3 regions of the Alteromonas sp. BL110 genome follow, and region 1 is predicted to be linked to each of the others. Evidence: predicted binding sites of a transcription regulator. Region 1 holds the regulator's gene; each other region holds the start of a gene.

Region 1 (7,644 bases):
CCTAGCTTAAGTGAAATTATTGGTGACGACGGTCCTGACAGCTTAAGAGCGTTGCTGGAAAAGCAGCATGGTGGAAACGCAGAAGCCAGCAGTTCTGCCCAACCAACACAGCCTATGTCAGCGAACGCTAAGCACGCCAACGAAATTGCATCTCACTTAGATTTTTCAGAAGCGTTTATCGACGACCTTGGCACACAATCGCCAGCTCAAGATGTTGTCGAGCAAGAGACTTTTCCTGAGCACCAGGCGTCAAGTATGGGTGAAACACCAGTATCTCAGTCTGCTGAACTGGCTCAAATCAAAGAAGAGTTAGCTTCACTTCGCGACGTATTACAGTATCAAGTTGCGGATTTGATGGAAGCGAAGAATAAGCGTCAAAAACCTGTTCATCAATACTTGGTCACGCGATTAACCGATATGGGTTTAAGTAGTGCACTTGCAACACAGCTTATTAGCTACACACCGGCTCATTACAACGAACGTGACGCATGGGTATATCTTCTTAACCTATTGGCTAATCGCATAAATGTGACCGGAAACGATATACTTAGTTCACAAGGTGCCGTTGCGCTAGTTGGGCCTACTGGTACAGGTAAAACAACCACTGTTGCAAAGTTGGCCGCCCGCTACGCGCAGAAATACGGTGCAGAATCGGTGGCTATGATAACCATTGATACGTATAGAATTGCAGCCTATGAGCAGCTCGCGACATACGGAAAAATTATTGGCTGTACTGTGCGAAAAGCGCAAACTAGTGAAGAACTTGCAGATTTATTGTTTCAACTTCGTCATAAGCGACTAATATTGATTGATACAGCAGGTTTTAGTCAGCGTGATAGTCGATTAATTAAGCAAATTAAGCAGTTCGACAGTGGCCAAATGCCAAAAGTTAAAAAATATTTGGTTGCGCAAGCCAATACGCAATATCCGGCTTTGCAGAGAATCATTCAAGCGTATGACGATATTGAACTAAGTGGCTGTATTTTCACAAAGTTAGATGAGTGCTACTCTTTAGGAGAGGTACTTAGTGCAGCGGTTGAATACCAACTACCGGTTAGTTATGTCACCGATGGTCAAAAAGTGCCTGAAGACATTAAGATTGCAGAAGCGAAATCTTTGGTTTCCGCTGCTGCAAAGCTTTATAAAAAGTACGGTTTGAATCATACTAGTGGTAACAACGCAATTAAAACAGCATAAGCAGTATGATTGACGATCAAGCGAGTAGCTTAAGAAAAATGAAGCAATCACGGTTAATCAAAGTAATCGCCGTCACTGGTGGTAAAGGTGGCGTAGGTAAAACAAACATTACACTTAACACTGCTATCGCCATGGCGAAGCAGGGCAAGCGTGTAATGGTTCTTGACGCGGACCTTGGTCTTGCAAACGTAGATGTGATGTTAGGCCTACGAGTTGAGAAAAACCTATCTCACGTACTCTCTGGTGAGTGCACGTTGGACGAGGTTTTAGTAACCGGCCCTCACGGTATTAAGATTGCTCCTGCCACGTCTGGTACCCAGTCAATGGCAGAACTTTCACCCACACAGCACGCTGGCTTGATAAGAGCGTTTAGCGAGCTGCGTTCTCAAATAGACGTATTAATTGTCGACACCGCGGCTGGCATCTCAGATATGGTATTAAGCTTTTCTAAAGCATCCCAGGATATCATGGTGGTGGTTTGCGATGAGCCAACATCGTTAACTGATGCTTATGCGCTGATAAAAATCCTTAACCGTGAACACGGTGTTTTTCGCTTTAAAGTTGTGGCCAATATGGTTCGCGATGTGCGAGAAGGACAGGAATTATTTAGCAAATTAAGTAAAGTGACGGGGCGTTTTCTCGATGTTGCACTAGAATTAGTGGCAACGGTGCCATTTGACGAGAATATTCGCAAAGCGGTGCGTAAGCAAACTGCGATTGTTGATGCTTTTCCTGGCTCTCCTGCAGCCGTAGCGATAACTAAGTTAGCAAACAGGGCGCTTACTTGGCCTATTCCAGCTCAGCCCGGTGGCCACTTAGAATTTTTCATTGAACAATTAGTTGCAGAAAAAGCCGTAGGAAGTCAACGTTGAACAGCAAGGCAGCCGCTTATCAACAGCAAACAGATAAATCGCAATTAGTCGAAAGACATGCGCCTCTGGTTAAGCGTATTGCGCACCATTTGATGGCGCGCCTGCCTGCGAGTGTTCTTGTTGATGACCTTATTCAATCAGGCATGATTGGTTTGCTAGAGGCCGCTAGAAACTTTGATGGGTCAAAAGGCGCCAGCTTTGAAACCTTTGCAGGTATCCGCATTCGCGGTGCCATGCTGGACGAAATACGCAAAGGTGATTGGACGCCACGTTCTGTTCACCGAAATGGTCGCGCGATAACTGAAGCGATATCCCAGGTGGAAAGTGAAACTGGGCGCGACGCACGAGATTCCGATATTGCTGACAAGCTCAATGTGAGCTTGCAGGATTATCACCAGATGCTCAATGAAGTAAATGCTGGAAAGTTGGTGGGCATTGAAGATTTAGGTGTGTCGGAAGATGTGATCACTACTGAGCAAAGTCGAGGCAGTGATGCACCGTTAGAAGATTTAATGCAGGGCGCATTTCAAAAAGCGCTGGCCCATGCAATAACGACATTACCGGAGCGAGAAGCAATTGTTCTTTCACTTTACTATGATGAAGAACTAAACTTAAGAGAAATAGGCGAGGTTCTTGACGTAAGTGAGTCGAGAGTCAGTCAAATTCATAGTCAAGCCATGTTAAAACTCAAATCACGAATGAAATCGTGGCAAGCTGACGAAGAATAGAAATTAATAACAATTAACCCCTCAGTGGAGGCTATTTTGGACAAAAGCATGAAAATTCTCGTGGTCGATGACTTTTCAACCATGAGACGAATCATCAAAAACCTGCTTAAAGATTTGGGTTTTGCCAATATCCAGGAAGCGGATGACGGAAGCACCGCATTACCTATGTTACAACAAGGCGATTTCGACTTCGTTGTTACTGATTGGAACATGCCTGGTATGCAGGGCATAGATCTGCTCCGCGCGATTAGAGCCGATGACAAACTTAAGCATCTGCCAGTGCTTATGGTGACCGCCGAAGCGAAGAAGGAACAGATTGTAGCCGCTGCCCAAGCGGGTGTGAATGGCTACGTTGTTAAACCCTTCACCGCCGCAACGCTCAAAGAAAAACTAGATAAAATATTCGAACGTTTAGGTTGATCCAGACGCTCACCAGATAAATGAGGTTTACTGGATGTCAACGAATGTAAACGTTCCAATATCGTTAGAAGAAGCAAAGCAACTTGTCACTTTTCTTGAAGAAGGTGACAAAGCTTCAGCTAACGCACTACTTGAAGCTGTCTCAATGAAAGAAAACGTTGAGTTATTCGCTGAAGTAGGAAAGCTAACGCGTCAACTCCACGACGCTTTAAACAACTTTCAAATAGACGACCGCATCAAAAATTTGGCGACAGATGATATCCCTGATGCTCAGTCCCGCCTTACCTACGTAATTGAAGAAACCGAAAAAGCTGCTAATACTACTATGGATGCCGTTGAGGCAAGCATGCCCATCGCTGAATTGCTCGCAGAGCGAATCGAAAAGGTTATGCCAGAGTGGAAAAAGCTGATGAACCGCCAGATTGAGTTGGGTGAGTTTAAGGTTTTATGTGCAGACTTAGACGAATTGTTGGAAGACGGTTCGAATCAGTCAGCTAAACTTACACAGTTACTTACTGAAGTTTTGATGGCACAAGGTTATCAAGACTTAACTGGACAGGTGATTCGTCGCGTTATCGACTTGGTTAAAGAAGTCGAAGAAAGCCTTGTAAACATGCTTACTATGTTTGGCGAACGTGACGGTGCAGAACAAACTAAACCATCCAGCGTTAAGGCCGATAAGGTTGATGGTGTAGAGGCAGAAGGCCCAATTATTGATGCTGAAAAACGAGATGACGTCGTTTCAGGTCAAGATGATGTGGATGATCTTCTGTCTAGCTTAGGTTTTTAGGGGAGCGGGTGCATGTCGTTTGATGTTGACGAGGAAATATTACAGGACTTTCTAGTTGAAGCTGGAGAGATACTTGAACAATTACAAGAACAGCTCGTTGATCTTGAGAACAATCCTGAAGACGCGGATTTGCTTAACGCAATCTTTCGCGGCTATCACACAGTAAAAGGGGGAGCGGGCTTCCTTTCTCTTACTGAGTTAGTGGAGATTTGTCATGGTGCTGAAAACGTCTTTGACGTCATGCGCAACGGCCAACGAACGCTAACGCCTGAGTTAATGGATATCATTTTGCAAGCCACTGATGTGGTAGTTGAAATGTTTGAACGAGTGAAAGCTCAGGAGCCTTTAGAGCCTGCAGATGCACAACTCGTCGATGTGTTACACAAACTCAGCCGCCCAGAATCTCCAGATGAAAACATTTTTGATAATGCAAGCGCGGCTGAGCCCGAGGTCGTTGCAGAAGAGCCAGAATTAGTTATAGACGAACCAGTGCCTGCGCCATCGGATACCACTGAAAATAGCGGCGGTATAGAAGAAATCACTGAAGATGAGTTTGAGGCTCTCCTTGACGAGCTTCACGGAGGTGGTGCACCAGGGAAGTCGGCGTCAGCTAAAGCAGAGCCTGCACAAACGACAGCACCAGCGGCGAGCACAGACAGTGATGATATTACTGATGAAGAGTTCGAAGCGCTGTTAGATGACCTGCACGGAAAAGGTCAGTTTGGTGGGGACGAAAAAAGCGCTCCAGAAGCAGCATCAGCAGCTGCCCCGGCAAATAGTGCAGGTGACGAAGAAATCACCGACGATGAATTTGAAGCGCTGCTTGATCAGCTTCACGGCTCCGGTCAAGGGCCAACTAAACAAGACTCTGCTCCATCGGCACCTGAACCTAATGTAGACAAAGCGGCTACCGAAGCAGTTCAAAAAGCAAAGCAAGCAGCGTCAAGCGCTGCAGCTGCGCCTAAGGCGAAGCCTGCACCTAGTGCAACGAGTCCAGCAAAAGCGAGCAAAGCAGCTGCGCCAAAAGCGCCTGCCAAGAAAGATGATAAAAAAGGGGCACCTGCTCCACCACCTGCTGAGACCACAGTACGTGTAGATACTAAGCGTTTAGATCAAATTATGAATATGGTCGGCGAACTCGTACTCGTTAGAAACAGACTGATAAGTTTGGGAATCAACAGCAATGACGAGAGTATGTCAAAGGCCATTGCTAACCTAGATGTAGTGACGGGTGACTTGCAAGGTGCGGTAATGAAAACCCGCATGCAGCCTATTAAGAAAGTGTTTGGCCGATTTCCTCGTGTTGTACGTGACCTAGCTAGAAGCTTAAAGAAAGAAATTACCTTAGAGCTTGTAGGTGAAGAGACAGATTTAGATAAAAACTTGGTTGAAGCATTGGCCGACCCGCTAGTGCATTTGGTGAGAAACTCTGTCGACCACGGAATAGAAATGCCGGACGACCGTGCAGCGGCAGGTAAGCCTCGCATGGGTACGGTTCAGCTTTCAGCATCTCAAGAAGGCGATCATATTCTTCTTACCATCGAAGACGACGGTAAGGGTATGGATGCCGAGAAGCTAAAAGAAATTGCCATTAGCCGTGGCGTATTGGACGCAGACGCAGCAGCTCGCATGTCTGATGTTGAAGCGTTTAACCTTATTTTTGCACCAGGCTTTTCTACTAAAACCGAAATTAGCGATATTTCTGGTCGTGGTGTGGGCATGGATGTGGTTAAAACTAAGATTAACCAGCTCAACGGTACCATCAATATAGATTCGCAGTTAGGAAAAGGTACACGTTTAGATATCAAGGTACCGTTAACGCTTGCGATCCTACCCACACTAATGATTGTTGTAGGAAAACAGACCTTTGCGTTACCATTAGGTGCGGTGAACGAAATAATAAACATGGACATCAAGAAGACCAATACGGTGGATGGCCAGCTAACAATGATAGTTCGTTCAAAAGCAATCCCATTGTTCTTCCTTGGCGAATGGCTAATCCGAGGCCCTAAAAACATTAACAAAGAAAAGGGGCATGTTGTTGTGGTACAAATTGGTACGCAGCAAGTTGGATTTGTCGTAGACGCGCTGATAGGCCAGGAAGAAGTTGTTATTAAACCACTTGATGCATTGTTGCAGGGTACGCCTGGTATGGCGGGCGCAACAATTACTTCAGACGGTGGAATTGCCCTAATTTTAGATGTTCCGAGCCTGCTCAAACGGTACGCGCGTAAACCTATCAAGTAAGGCGATGAATTAACAGGAATGATAATCCATGGTCTTTAAAGTCCTAGTCGTGGACGACTCGACTTTTTATCGCCGTCGAGTAAGAGAAATTCTCGAAGGGGATAGAGAACTCGAGGTTATAGGTGAAGCAAGAAACGGACGTGATGCATTAGACAAAGCGGAAGCTCTTAAGCCTGATGTAATAACAATGGACGTTGAAATGCCTGTTATGGACGGTATTTCGGCCGTTAAGGCTATTATGGATAAACGTCCGACGCCGATTTTAATGTTTTCATCATTAACACATCATGGCGCGCAGGCAACGCTAGATGCGTTGGAAGCTGGCGCGCTCGATTTTTTACCCAAGAAATTCGAAGACATAGCCAAAGATAGAAAAGATGCGTCGCGATTACTTTGCACTAAAGTCAGGTTGATCGCGCGAAGAGGTCTGGGCGTGAAGCGCCCATCTCTTCGCACAGCAGAGACGAGAAAACTTCCTGACAACGCGCCCAAACAAGCTTTTTTCAAAACATCGGGTTTGCTTTCTGGTCATAGAGGCGCCGACAAGCAGCCTACCGTTTCCTCAGTGAGAGCAACGGGTAAACAGTACAGATGTTTAGCTATTGGGGCGTCCACAGGTGGACCGGTTGCACTTCAAAAAGTGCTTTCTCCATTACCTGCAGATTTTCCTTACCCTATTTTACTCGTGCAGCATATGCCCGGGACTTTCACTACTGCATTTGCACAGCGTTTAGATACTAACTGTAAAATTAAAGTGAAAGAAGCAGAGCATGGCGATATTTTAGCACCTGGGCACGCTTATCTTGCCCCTGGAGGAAAGCAAATGTTGCTTGAATCTATCGGTAGCAAAAAGCGAATTTCCATCGTTGATGCAAGCCAGTCTGATAAGGTGAATTATAAGCCAAGTGTAGACCTGACCTTTAGCTCGCTGGCTAAAGTCTATGGGGGCGACGTGCTTGGTATCATCTTAACGGGTATGGGGGCAGATGGTAGAGAGGGTTGTCGAATACTCAAGGATAAGGGCGCGACTATTTGGGCGCAAGACCAAGACTCCTGTGTGGTTTACGGTATGCCTCAAGCTGTCGCTGTGGCTAATATATCGAGTAAAAACATTAATATTGATGATATAAGCAGTTGCGTTCAAACCGAAATGCGATAGCAGTTTGAACAGTAATGGAACAGTAATTATGAAAGTGTGGACTGTGGCAAATCAAAAAGGCGGGGTAGGTAAAACTACTACAACCGTAAGCCTTGGCGGCTTGCTCGCTCAAAAGGGCAAGCGAGTGCTTATGATAGATACCGATCCCCACGCATCGCTTAGTTACTATTTTGGTATTGATGCAGAAGCGACAAGCCATTCTGTTTACGACATTTTTATTAAGTCTAACGA
Region 2 (7,644 bases), 350 kb from region 1:
TAACAGCGTAGCACAAGAAGTAATGCTTGACCGCGTTGCTGTGATTGTTGACCAAGGTGTAGTACTTGAAAGCGAAATTGAAGCCCTAGTTGAAGACGTAAAGCGCAACGCCGAGGCTAACAATCAACAACTACCTTCAGATCGTGCGCTTCGTACCCAGGCCATTGAGCGCTTAATCACGAAAAGTCTCCAGCTACAAATGGCTGAGCGTATGGGTATTCGTATCAGTGACCCTCAGCTTGAACAGACCATTGGTAATATTGCGGCTAATCAAAATGCTACCGTTGAGCAACTTCGCGCTCAATTAGCCGCTGAAGGCATTGCATACGATGACTACCGCGAAGATATTCGTGAAGAAATCATTATGGGAGAAGTTCGCCGTGCTAATGTACGTCGCCGCGTATATATCACGCCCCAAGAAATAGATACGCTAATCGAGCTAATGGAGCAACAGGGTGCAACGCAGGCAGAATACCGTTTAGGTCATATCCTTATTGGCTTCCCACCTGAACCAACAGATGACGACATTCAGGCAGCACGCGAACGCGCAGACAAAGTTATTGCGCTATTAGAATCGGGCTCTGACTTCGCTAAAATCGCTATAGCTTCATCATCAGGTAACGAAGCGCTAGAAGGCGGAGATATGGGATGGCTCAATATTAATGCTATGCCAACGCTATTTGCTGAAGCGATTCAGGACAAAGATAAAGATGCGCTTGTTGGTCCTATTCGAAGCGGTGCTGGTTTTCACATTCTTAAAGTACTAGATACCCGCGGTATTGAGAAAGTTACTGTTGAAGAAGTTAACTCACGTCATATCCTTGTAAAACCTTCAATTATTTTAAGTGAAGATAAAGCAAGAGAAATGCTAGTACGCTTTAAAGAAGAATTGCAAAGCGGTGAAGCAGATTTTGCAGAGCTAGCCAAAGAACATTCAGAAGACCCAGGTTCAGCCCTTCGCGGCGGTGAATTGGGTTGGTCTGACCCAGGTAACTACGTACCTGAGTTTAAAGAAGCATTATCACAGCTTAAGCCTGGCGAATACAGCGACCCTGTGCGCACGGTTCACGGCTGGCACTTAATTCAACTTATCGACCGTCGTATGGATGATGCAACAGATAAGCGCAAAGAAGACAAAGCATATCAGCTTATCTTCAACCGTAAATTTTCAGAAGAAACCGAAAACTGGTTACGTGAGATGCGTGATGCCGCTTACGTCGAAGTTGTCGAATCTTAATAATAAGTTATTCATGAGCACACCAATTAAAATAGCAATAACGCCGGGAGAACCGGCAGGTATCGGGCCAGATTTAATCATTAAACTGGCCCAGGAAACATGGCAAGCCCAGCTTGTCGTGTTTGCCGACGGCGACATGCTCAAAGCACGAGCGAGCGCCTTAGGGCTTCCGCTAACGCTAATCGATTACGATGCAAATAACCCGCAGATACAAACTGCGGGTTCGTTGTTTATAAAGCAGATAGATAAAACCGCTGACGTTATTCCCGGGACACTTGATAGTGAGAACGGGCTTTATGTGGTCGAAACTCTACGCCAAGCGTGTCAGGCCAATATGGACGGCGATTTTGACGCGGTTGTTACAGGACCAGTACACAAAGGCATTATTAACAAAGCCGGCGTGTCCTTCAGCGGACATACTGAGTTTTTCGCTTACCAGTCTAATACCATTGATGTGGTTATGCTGTTAGCTACAGAAGGTTTAAATGTAGCGCTAGCTACGACTCACATCCCTCTTGAATACGTGGCAAAAGCGATAACCCGCGAGCGCCTACATAAAGTTATTCATATTATTAATACTGACCTGAAGCTTAAGTTTGGCATCAATGAACCTCACATTTACGTATGTGGATTAAATCCGCACGCCGGTGAAGATGGTCATATTGGTACTGAAGAGATCCACACTATTGTTCCAGCACTGAATGAACTAAGAGACGAGGGCCTTAAAATTACCGGCCCCCTTCCTGCTGACACAATATTTCAGCCTAAATACCTAGAAAATGCCGATGTTGTGCTAGCTATGTATCACGACCAAGGCTTACCCGTGCTAAAATACAAGGGTTTTGGGGCGTCAGTGAATATTACATTAGGGTTACCTTTTGTTCGCACTTCAGTTGATCACGGTACTGCATTAGATTTAGCAGGTACAGGTGAGGCCGACGCCGGTAGTTTCAGAAAAGCATTGGAAAAAGCCATTGAGCTTGCACATCATCAACAATGAGTAAAACACATTTAGGCCATACGGCCAGAAAGCGATTTGGGCAGAATTTCCTACACGACGACTACGTGATAGGTAAAATTGTTGCAGCCATCGCGCCAAAAAATGAACAAAATCTGGTAGAAATTGGACCAGGTTTAGGCGCATTAACAGACCCTGTTTGTGAAGAAGTTGACGCATTAACGGTTATTGAACTCGACCGCGATCTTGCCAAACGACTGCGGCATCACCCATTTAACGGCGAAAAACTAACTGTTATTGAACAAGACGCGATGACGATGGATTTCGGCGCACTATGCAAAGAGATGCCAATAAAAGACAAGAAGCTTCGTGTATTTGGTAACTTGCCTTACAACATCTCAACGCCACTAATGTTCCATCTTTTTGACCATGCTCACTGCATTGAAGACATGCATTTCATGCTTCAAAAAGAAGTGGTTAACCGCCTAGCCGCAGGCCCAGGTTCTAAGAATTACGGCAGACTTTCAGTAATGGCGCAATATTACTGCCACGTTATCCCCGTATTAAATGTGCCGCCGGGTGCGTTTAAGCCACCTCCGAAGGTAGATTCGGCCGTTGTAAAACTAGTTCCGCATCAAGCTCCACCCGTTGATGTCGAGTCGGTAAACACCCTTGAACGCGTCTGCGCACAGGCTTTTAATCAGCGCCGAAAAACTATCCGTAACTCACTGAAAGACAGCTTAAGTGAGGAAGAAATCCGTGAGTTAGGGATAGACCCAACTTCTCGCGCCGAAGTGCTATCGCTTAACGACTTTGCCACTATAGCTAATGCTGTATCGGCGAAAGAGCACCAACAAGAGCAATAAGTTCCTCTATGGATGTACTTGATATAAAGGTGCGGGTGAAAACCCGTCACCTTCCTGACCACCTGCCCTCAGATTCCAAGCAGTTCGCGTTTGCCTACCACATTACTATTGAAAACAATAGTGAGCATACCGTACAGCTGCTTAGTCGCTATTGGAAGATAACCGACGCTAACGGTAAAACGTCAGAAGTAGAAGGTGATGGAGTGGTAGGAAAACAGCCTATAATGAAAGCTGGTGAACATTTTGACTATACCAGTGGCGCAGTCATTGACACACCGGTTGGCAATATGGAAGGCTACTATGTAATGGAACTCGAAAGCGGTGAGCGTTTTCGCGTTCCTATAAACGTATTTCGCCTAGCCATTCCAAGCATTCTTCATTAAGGTTTCTATGTCTAAAGGTAACACCTACGTCATTGGCGATATTCAGGGCTGTTATGACGGTCTTCGCCGTGTATTGGATAAAGTAAAATTTGACGAAACAAACGATAAGCTGCTCGCTGTCGGTGATTTGGTTGCAAGAGGAGAAGATTCGTTAAGCACATTGCGCTTTCTTAAATCCCTTGGCAGTCAATTTAGTAGTGTTTTAGGTAACCACGACCTACACTTACTCGCCGTTGTAAACGGCATCCGCAAAGCTAAAAAATCAGACAAATTAGAGCCACTACTTAATGCGTCAGATTTAACAGAGCTTATTGATTGGTTGCGTCAGTTCCCGCTCGCAATGAAAATAGACGAACAATCAGTAATGGTTCACGCTGGACTTTATCCTAAATGGTCTATTGATAAGTGCGTTGCCCTGAGTGATGAAGTTAGTAACATCCTAAAATCAGATGATTACGCTATTTTTCTTTCAAAGATGTACGGGAATACACCCGACAACTGGTCAGATAAACTCGAGGATGACGAGCGACTGCGCTTTATTGTGAATGCGTGTACGCGCATGCGGTTTGTTCATACCGATGGCACCCTCGACTTTGACAACAAGTCTCATCCCAGTACCGTTTCTAATTCTGCTAATAGCACCCTAAGGCCTTGGTTTGAAGTAGACAATACAAAGCTCACAGCTAGCCAGCGAGTAATTTTCGGACACTGGGCCGCCCTTTCAGGCCAGACAAACAACTCGCAGTTTGTTGGGTTAGATACTGGCTATGTATGGGGGCAAAGTATGACGCTATTGAATTTAGATACCTCAACTTTGGTTAGCGTACCAGCGTAGAATCATTTTTGTATTCACGTCTTCAGATACGAAACTTGTCCGAATAAGAGCCAGCTTTTCCAGCTCTAACTGGTTGTACCAGTAATAACAATTAGACTTAAGTGCTAAATAAAATAAACATTAAGTCACTGTAGCCGATACACTTACTTGTGAAAGTAACGATGATGTTTCGTTACCTGCTCAGCATTCAAGCAAGCATGCCTTTATAAGTGCTATATTTTGTTAGCTGAGGCGGGTAATATCGTTAGGGATAAAAATAAAAAAACACTCATCCAGGAGTTCCGATGAAAATAACGGTAGCCACACGCGTAATCGGGGGATTTGTAGCGATTAGCGCACTTCTAATCGTTATAAGTGTTGTGTCACTTTATAACCTCAATTCTATAGGCTCTGCAACAGAGGAAGTAAACGACGTTGCCTTGCCCACGGTAGCAGGCAGTAATGCACTTAAAGCAAGCTTCCTGAATATGGGTCGACTCACCTTCGAAAGTTATATCGAAGAAGATTTAAGTGATCTTAAGGACAAAAGAGCATCATTCGACTCAGCCAAAGATACCTTTGAAAATGAGTATAAGAAGCTAGCACAAGCCGTTAGTAACGAGCCAGAGCTAAGAAGCACGCTAAACAATGTTCGTGAATCTTATGATGCGTATATCACTAATGTTGAGACCATGTACAAAAATCACCAAATGTACCTCAACTTGCGTAACAATATACAAGACAAACTAGGCGATGCTGAAGATAACGCAGACGATGCCTCCACCTACCTTCTGGATTTTTCAGATCTAGACGCAGTTCAGCGTGACCCTAACCTTAGACGGGCTGCTGAGATTGGTGGACAGCTTGAAACTTCGCTTCTCTCTCTACTTACTGTTTCTTACGAATATATCAAAACCGAAACGCTAGTGCGTTCACAGACACTTGGTAACGAGGTTGACCTTGTTGTTGAAAAAGTAGTTACCCAGCTAAGTGAAATGGTTGAAGCAGCGGGCGGTCGTGATGACTCAGGTACACTTGATGATATTAACGACTTAGTAAACGACGCCATCAACGCCATAAAAGCTAACGACGGTGTAGTGCAGCTTCATGTAGATCGCTTAGAGCGCAGAAATGACGCTGAACAAGCACTTAACGCATCAGATTCAAATATCACCCAAGGGGTTGTCGCACTTGAAAACCTGCTTAACCTTGCTGATAAAAAAGCGTCTCATATAGAAAACCAGGTGAATGGTGCTATCACAACGGGTAACACCTTTGTTATTGTTGTTGTTCTCATCTCTATTGCCGTAGCGGCCTTCATTGGCTACGTAACTGTGCGTGCTATTACACGTCCGCTTTATCGTGTAAACGAACTGCTTACTGTTGCTTCATCGGGTGACCTTACTCATCGTCTAGACGATTCAGCACAAGACGAGTTCGGGCTATTAGCACGAAACTGTAATACGCTTATTGGCAACCTAAAAGAGCTGATTACTGCTATTAACGTTCGTGCAGAGCAGCTAGCTGCGGCATCGGAACAGACATCGGCAGTGACAGCACAAACCACTCATTCTATTCAGGATCAAAAGTCTCAAATCGGCCAAGTAGCAACAGCAACCACAGAAATGCACTCTACGTCGCAGCTTGTCGTGCAAAATGCAGAAGATACACTTAGCCAAATTCGCCATGCAGATGCCGAAGCTGAAAATGTTCGCCAGATCTCACTGGAGAACAAAAACACTATTGAGATCTTGTCTCGTGATGTTCAAGAAGCAGCCGACGTTATCAATAAGCTTCACCAAGACAGCGCAAGCATTGGTGGTATTCTTGACGTTATTCGCGGTGTTGCAGATCAAACTAACTTGCTTGCATTAAATGCCGCGATTGAGGCTGCCCGCGCCGGTGAACAAGGGCGTGGCTTTGCGGTAGTTGCAGATGAAGTTAGAACCCTTGCGAGTCGCACACAGGAGTCGACACAAGAGATCAACGCCATGATTGAAGTTCTTCAAGCTGGGGCTGAAAAAGCGGTGTCTGTGATGGACCAAGGTAAAGAACAGACCGCTGCATGTGTTGCACAAACCGAAAAAGCCACGCAAGCGCTAGATATCATTACCGATGCGGTTCACAAAGCCCATGACGTTAGCTCTCAAATTGAGCAGTCAGCCCGTGAACAAAATACAGTATCGCAAGAAATCAGTGAAAAGCTTGAAACCATTGTGGGCATCGCTGAAGAGACTACAGCGGGTGCACAGCAAACGTCTGAATCTAGTCATGAAGTGGCACGACTTGCTGAAGAGCTGCAGCAGTCTATCAGACAGTTTAAAGTTTAATCTCTTAAGCATAATACAAATAAAAACGGTCGCCTTTAGGCGACCGTTTTTTTTACGTTTTGCGTAAACATTGTACTTATTCAAACAACGCCGAATGCAGCTTGCGAACCACGTCATCACTGTCGGTCTCGTTCACCAAGAACGATAAGTTGTGCGGGTTGGCGCCAAAGCAAATCATGCGTAAGTTAAAATCAGATACCGCAGATAGAATCTTACTTGAAACTCCAATAGCCGTTTGCATGTTGTTACCTACGACGGTGACAAGGTCGTAACCTTTTTCCACTTTAACGTCACAGATAGTTTCAAGTTCGGCAATGGTCTCTTTATTCAAACGCTGAGCTACAGAGTTCGCTGGGTTATCTAGGGTAAAGGATACCGAGATTTCCGACGTTGTAACCAAATCGACACTCAGCTTATGCTTAGCGATAATAGCAAATACCTGCTGTAGAAACCCTTGCGCGTACATCATTTTCGGTGTTTTCACTGTCACCATTACTTGCTCTTTACGACGAGTGATAGCACGGTACGGAGGCTCGTGCTCGCAATCTCGAACAATCCACGTGCCGCCCTTTTCAGGCTCTTTGCTAGAACCTACGAACACTTTAATATCCTTGCGAAGCGCAGGCTCCATAGTTGCAGGGTGGAGTACCTTGGCACCGAATGTCGCCATTTCCGCTGCTTCTTCGAAGCTTAGTTCAGGCAGTGGGTGGGCAGCAGGTGTAATGCGGGGATCAGTTGTGTAAACCCCGGTTACATCAGTCCAGATCTCACAGGATTCTGCATCAAGCGCTTCTGCAAGCAGTGCAGCCGTAAAATCAGAGCCACCACGACCAAGGGTTGTTGTACGACCTTCTTCATCTGCACCAACAAAACCTTGTGTAACTACAATAGCCTCTTTGATTTCAGGGGCCAGCAGCTGTTTAGCAAGTTTTTCAATTTCATCTATTTGAGGCGCGCCTTCACCGAACTCGCTGTCCGTACGAAGTACTTTGCGAACATCAAAGTTCATGGTTTTCACGCCTTGCTCTGCAAGCACTGAAGAGAACATCAGTGAAG
Region 3 (7,644 bases), 490 kb from region 1:
GAACGCTTTGATGAAATGCACAAGCTATGCGTTCGCCGTGAAAAGCCCAGTACCGCACTTATGCTGGATATCGACCATTTTAAGCGCATTAATGATACCTACGGGCATCAGGCTGGCGACAAAGTGATAAAAATGCTTGCTGCATTGATTAAACGCTGTGTGCGGGAAACCGATCTTGCGGGGCGTTATGGCGGTGAGGAATTTGCTATTATCCTCAACGATTCAACGGTAGACGATGCAAAAGCGGTAGCCGAGCGCATTCGTCAATTTGCACAGCGCTTAGTGGTTGAGCATGAGGGCGAGTCGATAAATTTCACGGTAAGCCTTGGGCTTGCCCAGTTCTCTCCCGACTTCAAGGAATCGATGGCATGGCTTGAATGCGCTGACCAAGCGCTTTATCAGGCGAAAGAAAACGGTCGAAATCAGTACCGTATCTACACTTAGAAAAACACCTACTTGGTAAGCGCAAGACGTAAAGTGTTTTTGAGTTCTTGAAAGGTAACAGGCTTCACGAGGTGATAGCGAATACCTGCCTGAAGTGAAGCCTCTTTGTCGTTCCTGTGGGCGTTGGCAGTTAGCGCTATGATGGGAAGGTCAGGGTGCCCCTCTTTTATAATACTCGCCACTTCCAAACCGCTAATGTCAGGCAGATTAATATCAAGTAATATACAGTCAAAAGTCGTCTCGTTTACCCGGCCTATTGCGTCGTCGCCGGTGTAGCTTACGGTAACATCGTGGCCCATACTTTGTAGCATGTACTCCACCATTTCTGCATTTATTGGCTCATCCTCTACCACTAAAATGTTAGCTTTGGCCTGCACTTTGATGGCCTTTGTTTTATTCCCTGTGAGTTGGTGGATGGCATCTACAAACCGGTTTCTGTCAATGGGCTTAACAAAACTCTGAAATATAGGTAGCTCACTTTTGGCGATAATATTGGCAATATCCGGTGTGGCAGACAATACGATGACCGGCGGTACGCGCTCCCCGTAAATGGCGTTGAGTGTTTTAACCAGTTCAAGACCATTCATTCCTGGCATATAGAGGTCGGCGATGATGCCGGAGAACTGAAGCAATTCTTCGTGAAGATTTAAAAGGTTGGCGCCAGATGAGAATGTGCGTACGCTAAAGCCTTCTTTCGTGACTATAGACTGTAAATGTAGCCTTGATATTTCTAAATCATCGACGATGGCAAACTTGGCATTAGAAGGCGTCGATGTTACGGATGGCGAGTCTTCTAGGGGCGTAATTGGCAGTGATATATTGAACTCGGAACCGACACCTACCGTACTGTTCACCTGTAATGTACCGCCAAGTTTATCAAGACTGCGTTTAGCAACCGATAGCCCAATTCCCGCCCCCGGGTAGCGCTGACTTTGCGAGTGCTCACCTCGATAAAAACGCTCGAACATGTGTTTTTGGGTTTGTTCATCAATGCCAATACCGGTGTCATTAACAATGATTTCTAGAAAGACTCTTTTGTCTTTAACCAACGTTGTAACCGTCACGTCAATTAATCCCGTCGAAGTAAACTTCACGGCATTATCAAGTATATTCACTATAACTTTGGAAAGGGCCATAGCGTCGGTTTCAGCATAACTTGGCACGCTATGACTACAATGCATGTTAAGTTCGAGTTTTTTGTCTTTAACTCTTACCGAAAAAGGCGAGATGCATTCGTCTAACAAACTAATCAAGTCTACCTTTGAAACCAGAAGATCATCCTCTACATGATTACTGAGTATATCTGTAAGGTTACTGGTTAGATTAAGTAGTCGATAGCTTGATTGCTCGGCTTGTTGAATTAACCTAGTACGCTGGTCTTCCAAGTTCGGAATAAGCTCTAAGGCGCTTATTATGGCGCTAATCGGCGCTCGAAACTCATGGCTAATAAGCTTCAAAAATTCTTTGTTCTGCAAGTCTTGTCCATTATCAGCAAACTCAAGCCGTACATTTGACTTGTTGAGCTTTCGCAGAGATTTCTTGGGTGTGCTTTTGCTAGCAAGCCAAGCACCAAGATACCAAAGAGCCAGAACAACCGCGCCAAGTAAGGTAGTTATCAACATCTTTTTACGCAGGCCCTGGATTCGGAGTAGCGCCGCATTTTCGTCCGTTTGTAAGGTAGTTAGAAGAGGAAGAAGGCTAAAGCCATCATCGATATAGGGTTTCATTTCAGTAGGGGGGAGCACTATAAGCGTGTATAGCAATATTTGCGTTATTTTGGCGCTTTCTTCGGCTGTGGCTCTATTTAAGCCACTATATGCTTTTGTAAACTCTTCTTTAGAAACGGGGGCTAGAGCGCTGCTGACCCTCCATCTGTCTTGTAGATATCGATTTAATCCTTGGTACGTTACCTGTAATTGATGGGCTAAAGCGGTATGAGTGCCATTATTACTTTGCGTATGGCTGTTGAATTGGCGAATTCGATATTCAGCGGTGATTATACTGTCTTCTAAATCACTCTTTTGCTTGAGGTTAGTGATAAAAGACTGCTGTTCGATGTTCAGCGCAAACAAAATTGAGATAATAATGACACCGAAAAACATTGCCGTAGCGTTTACTTTTGAAGAGGTAAAAGCGGTGGATACCAATGATGACTTACGTTGCGGTGGATCAGCCTTGTTTGCGCTCAATTTCCTTCCTTGCAAGAGTTTGCATTTACTACCTTCTTTAAATGTAGGCAACTAACTCAAACTTGCAAGGTAACTAAATGTAGATTGCTTGGAAATGTAAGGAATTTATGGCGCTTCAACGCGCTTTATATGCTCCCTTATTGAATATAAAAAGCAAAGGCTAGGCATCACCATGACAGCTGTCAAAATGAAAAACAAACTCCAGTTTCCGTTAAGGCTATCAACAACCAAACCACTGCTAGAAGCAACTAATGTTCGTCCTGCAACACTTAGTGAGGCCATAAGTGCATATTGTGTTGCGCTAAAAGCGCGGTTACATAATAGCGATATAAAGGCGACCATAGCAACAGTGCTCCATGCTCCGGTAAAACCATCGACAATTACTGTGATGGCTAACAGTGAAGTTGAAGGTCCAGTCTGTGCGATAAGAGCAAAGAGTAGGTTTGAAGCCGCCATGGCGACACCCGCAATCATCAGCCCTCGGTAAATGCCATAGCGAATGTTTACTAACCCGCCAAGTAGAGAGAATATAATGGTCACCCACCAGTTAAGTAACTTTGAGTAAGTGGCGATATCGCTATTGGAAAAACCGACTTCTTTGTAGAAGACAATGCTCATACGACCTAAAAAAGCTTCACCAATTTTAAAAAGAAAAATAAACAACAAGAATGAAGCGGCCAGCTTTACACCGTTTCGGTTAAAGAACTCCGAAAATGGTGTTATGAGTGTTGTGCTTATCCAGTTAATTACAGCAGATTTATTAGCGTCTGGACTCGTTACCTTCTCCAGCAAGGCTTCCCTATTAACAGCGGGTTCGTTTGCGAAGGCGGTAGCTATTGCCAAAGAAGCCATGATAACGCCAAGCAATAAGTAAATATCTGGCCATGTCCAAGAAGTGAGGTCGGCCAAGAAAAAGGGGATAGCGCCAAGGCCACCATAGCCCGTCCACCACCCGGCTGTTGCCACAGATGAAGCAGCAGACATACCATCTTTATCTTCTTTTTCAATGCAATCAATACGAAATCCATCAATAGCAATATCTTGGGTGGCAGAAGCAATGGCAATTAATAAACCAATTAAGGCTACGTAGAATAAGTCTTGGTTTGCGGTAAGTTGGGACATGGCCAGACACAGTAAAACAACACCGCTTTGCATCAAAAAGATCCAGCCGCGCCGTTGTCCTAACAAGGGTGGCTTAAGCTTATCGACAAGAGGCGACCATAGAAAATTAAATGAGTAGGTGGCGAAGATAATACCAAAAAGACCAATTGCCGAACGCGATAAACCTTCATCTTTTAGCCAAGCCGATAACACTGAACCAATCATGATCCAAGGAAAACCACTGGAAATGCCAAATAGAAAAATCGTTAGGTAGCGTTTGTCGTTGAACGTTTTTAATGCAGTAAGCAATACTTCGGCCTTCAGCGGTAACTCAAAAGGGTATTGAGCCACGAACTACTGTGTTTAGCAATAAAACTGTGAAGGCGATATCAATAAATTAGAGGTAAGCAGGAGAAGCTAATAGTGTGAGGTGAGCCACGGTGTGAACCGTGTTCACGGACGTATACCGACACAGTCTAGAGGACAATGCCCTAAACCTTCCAGAAAATTAACGCAGTTTGTCAACTCATCAACAAGAAACTGGTCCTTTGTTAGTTTATCTTCATTCCAGTAATGCACTTGATGAAGCAAATGCCAAAAAACACGCTCTTTTTGCGTATATGGCTGGGTTAGTGTGCATTCAATTTGCCCCCATTCTTCCATGCTATCCCAAAAGAATAGCTCGATCTCCTCGATAGGAAGCTCTCCGTGCCAAAATGCTCTCAAATAGAAACACAGCTGTTTCGCTTTGTTATCTACAAATTCCTGAACATTCACAAGTCACTCAACCGCCGTTGTTTGCTAAAAAATAGTATAGCCCATAACATGATTACCATTGACTACAACATCCCATTATTCGTCTGAATATGGGTAGGTAACTGTTTTGGATACTGATTTAGCCTAATCCTAAGATAGAGGAATTACCAGCCTAGATGTCTGGTCCAGCCTATGATGGTATTTGCAACTATATGAATGTTTGGAGTTTTGTTGATTTCTTTTATACTAAAGGTTAAAGAATTATTTGGCAGGTGGACTTGTCTATAATGCAACTTTAGTTCGTTTTTTGCGCGAACCTTTCTTTTCAGTGCGGTGCTTGCTTCCCAGTCGTTAAAGTTTATTAAAGACAGGTCAAGAATAGGAAAGCTCGCTTTCGCGATAGTATCAATCACTAAGTTATTTGTTTTTTCTTGTGGCCAAAATGGCGATATAGCGACAAGCGAGTCTGGTTGTAAACCAGGCTGCACTTCTATTGCAGTCAAGTAGGCCGAAGCAAGCATTCCTTGCGCAATGACCATGCGGTATCCGGTTTTATCTTGCAAATAATTATCTAAAGCACTGAGTTGCAGGGTTAGTGCCGTCGTCGTTGATTCAAAGTCAAGGTACTGAGTCAGTTGATCACTTCTAGGGTGGATGATTGATTCGCTATCCATCGATGGAGATGCGCTTTCTGCTCGCGCTTCACTGGTTTGTTCTTCAGTAGTTAGAACTGATGGTAAGTTTGTCGACAAATTAAATGGGCTGATAACTACGTTCCATCCTTTCTCAGCAAGCATACTCGCTAAGCTGTTACCTTGAGCAAGAGTAAGACTAGATGGAAAGGGCTCAGTGAGTACCACTGCAACACCCAAAGGGAGCGGAGTTTGTGCCTCAATGAAAATAACAGGGGCTTTGTCTTCGCCTACCATTAACGTGTCCACTTCACCGGGCAAATAGGCATTACTTACATCTGTGAAAAAATCACAATGAGCCGTCACAGGCAGCAGCGAGACGATAACTGCAAATGTTATAAGGAGAGCGTGCCTTTTCATAAAAAACGGTTTGCCTTTACCTATTTTTGATTTGCGCAGTCGAGGCAGCATCAAATCAATTCATACACCAAGCATTCTACAAAGGTTATCGGCAGAACCTTATAAAACTGAAATGAAGTCTATAGACAATACCAGTTTGCATAGATAATTACCCACTTAGTGAGAGTTATCTATGCGGATTGGTATAACACACTACTCAATACTTTCAGAAAGTGCTTTGGGTTGGTACTGGCTAAAAGGAATAGGGATGTGGAAATGCTGCCAATGCCTGAGTGTAGGGTGGGAAAAGCTTAAGCTTTCTGCATGTAGCTGTAAGCGAGATGCCATAGATAATGCTTCTTCATGGGCATAAAGTCTGTCACCTAAAATAGGGTGGCCTAAAGCAAGCATATGCACGCGCAATTGGTGAGAGCGACCTGTGATGGGGTAAAGGGCAATTAAAGAGTAGGGCAAACCTTTTTCATCATGGGTACGCTCGACAACGTCAAAATGCGTTACTGCTTTCTTACCGCGCTCGAAATCTACCATTTGCTTCGGTCTGTTCGGCCAGTCGCAAATAAGGGGTAAATTAATCTCTCCACTGTCTTGTGCTACATGACCGTGTACCCGTGCGAAATACCGCTTTTTGGTTTGTCTAAGCTCAAATTGTTTTGATATATGGCGATGACTCTCTTTATTCAGTGCCAGCACTAAGATACCCGATGTCGCCATATCTAGCCGATGAACTACCGTAGCAGTGGGGTATACAGAGTTCACCCGGCTAATGAGCGAGTCGCGGTGCTCTAAAGCCTTACCAGGCACGCTCAATAGCCCGCTAGGCTTATGAGTTACCACCATATCCTCATCTTGATACAGAATATCAAGATAAGGCGTCATAGGCGGGTTATAAACAAAACTCGGGTTTGCCATTATGTACTCGTTACTTCAAGGATGTTCTTTTAGTGTCTAATATTTCGCATCTACGGGTTGTTCACCACAATACGTATGGCATCTAGCTGAACATCAGCTTCCTGAATGACCTTATCGAGCGCATTCATTTGTGTTTCAATAAATTCAATTTCGCTATCGCGCACAGCAGGATTGCGCTTTTGAAGATCGCGCAAGCGCTGTATTTCATCATTCAATGTGCTGTGCATATCGTTAAGAGCATCATGCTGCTTTTGGTTAGCCTCATGATGGGCAAGCTTACGTGCTTTCTCGATAGCAAGCTCAAGCGGCTGCTGCAGTGCTTTTAGAAGTTGAGAAGAAATCTTGCGACCAATTTTACGCTTAACATCAAAGCTCAAATCAGATGGATTGCCCTGCGCATCTAAACAAACGCGTACCGGCGTTTGTGGCAAGAAGCGCCCCAATTGAAGCGCTTTCGGCGCTTGTGCATGCAGCACGAAAAGGGTTTCTATCCAGTAGGCGCCTTTCGGCAAAGAAGGCTCAGCAATAAAGCCCATGCTACTTTTTCCGTGAACGTCGGTCAGCACTACATCAATAGCGGTATGTACGAGCGGATGGTCCCAGCTAAGAAACTGTACGTTTTCGAGCGTGGTAGCAACACGGCGTTTGTAAGTCACCGTCATACCCTCTGGATCAAGCCCTGGAAGCTGACTCACCATCGATTCGGTTGGCATAAGGATAAAGCAGTCGTTGCCTTTTTCGTCTTGCTGGACGCCAATAGCGTCAAAGACACGGCCCATAAAACGCGATAAATCTTGTTCGCTATCAAGGGTGATAATATCTTCAAGCAATTGCTCCACACGGCCTTCGCCAGAGGCATTAAGCTCAAGAAGACGATCGCGACCGGCTTCAAGCTGTGCCACCAGTTGGCTATTTAGCGTAACACTCATGTTTACAAGCTCGTCACGGGCGCTCATATCGTCAGGATGTAAGCAGGCACCAATAAGCAAAGGTTTGACGTCGTCGAACACGCCAGAGCCGGTCGGACAGGTCTTCTCAAAGGCATTAAGCCCTTCGTGATACCAATCTAACAATACGTGCTGAGCGGTTTTCGCTAAATACGGCACGTGAATTTGTACAGTTTGGGTTTGCCCGATACGATCAAGACGCCCAATGCGTTGTTCAAGCAGGTCTGGCGTAATAGGTAAATCAAA

Evidence for each region. The regulator FliA, encoded in region 1, starts transcription of late flagellar genes. The targets are predictions, from matches to a motif close to CTAAAGNTNNNNNNNNNNNNGCCGATA.
Region 2: the regulator FliA is predicted to act here: its motif matches at 4,393-4,419, upstream of D1814_RS04165 (HAMP domain-containing methyl-accepting chemotaxis protein).
Region 3: the regulator FliA is predicted to act here: its motif matches at 5,629-5,655, upstream of D1814_RS04705 (DUF3530 family protein).

Annotation. Positions count from the first base shown of each region.
Region 1 covers NZ_CP031967.1:603,820-611,463, reverse strand. Annotated here, with positions in the region: gene flhF (flagellar biosynthesis protein FlhF) at 1-1,197, shown strand, start outside; gene D1814_RS02720 (MinD/ParA family protein) at 1,203-2,069, shown strand; gene D1814_RS02715 (RNA polymerase sigma factor FliA) at 2,066-2,797, shown strand; gene cheY (chemotaxis response regulator CheY) at 2,834-3,217, shown strand; gene D1814_RS02705 (protein phosphatase CheZ) at 3,252-4,007, shown strand; gene D1814_RS02700 (chemotaxis protein CheA) at 4,020-6,254, shown strand; gene D1814_RS02695 (protein-glutamate methylesterase/protein-glutamine glutaminase) at 6,283-7,413, shown strand; gene D1814_RS02690 (ParA family protein) at 7,442-7,644, shown strand, end outside.
Region 2 covers NZ_CP031967.1:950,840-958,483, forward strand. Annotated here, with positions in the region: gene surA (peptidylprolyl isomerase SurA) at 1-1,237, shown strand, start outside; gene pdxA (4-hydroxythreonine-4-phosphate dehydrogenase PdxA) at 1,251-2,237, shown strand; gene rsmA (16S rRNA (adenine(1518)-N(6)/adenine(1519)-N(6))-dimethyltransferase RsmA) at 2,234-3,061, shown strand; gene apaG (Co2+/Mg2+ efflux protein ApaG) at 3,070-3,444, shown strand; gene D1814_RS04160 (symmetrical bis(5'-nucleosyl)-tetraphosphatase) at 3,452-4,279, shown strand; gene D1814_RS04165 (HAMP domain-containing methyl-accepting chemotaxis protein) at 4,564-6,588, shown strand; gene lysC (lysine-sensitive aspartokinase 3) at 6,665-7,644, opposite strand, start outside.
Region 3 covers NZ_CP031967.1:1,093,775-1,101,418, reverse strand. Annotated here, with positions in the region: gene D1814_RS04725 (sensor domain-containing diguanylate cyclase) at 1-444, shown strand, start outside; gene D1814_RS04720 (response regulator) at 453-2,633, opposite strand; gene D1814_RS04715 (AmpG family muropeptide MFS transporter) at 2,739-4,085, opposite strand; gene D1814_RS04710 (hypothetical protein) at 4,188-4,511, opposite strand; gene D1814_RS04705 (DUF3530 family protein) at 4,655-5,542, opposite strand; gene rluA (bifunctional tRNA pseudouridine(32) synthase/23S rRNA pseudouridine(746) synthase RluA) at 5,735-6,451, opposite strand; gene rapA (RNA polymerase-associated protein RapA) at 6,502-7,644, opposite strand, start outside.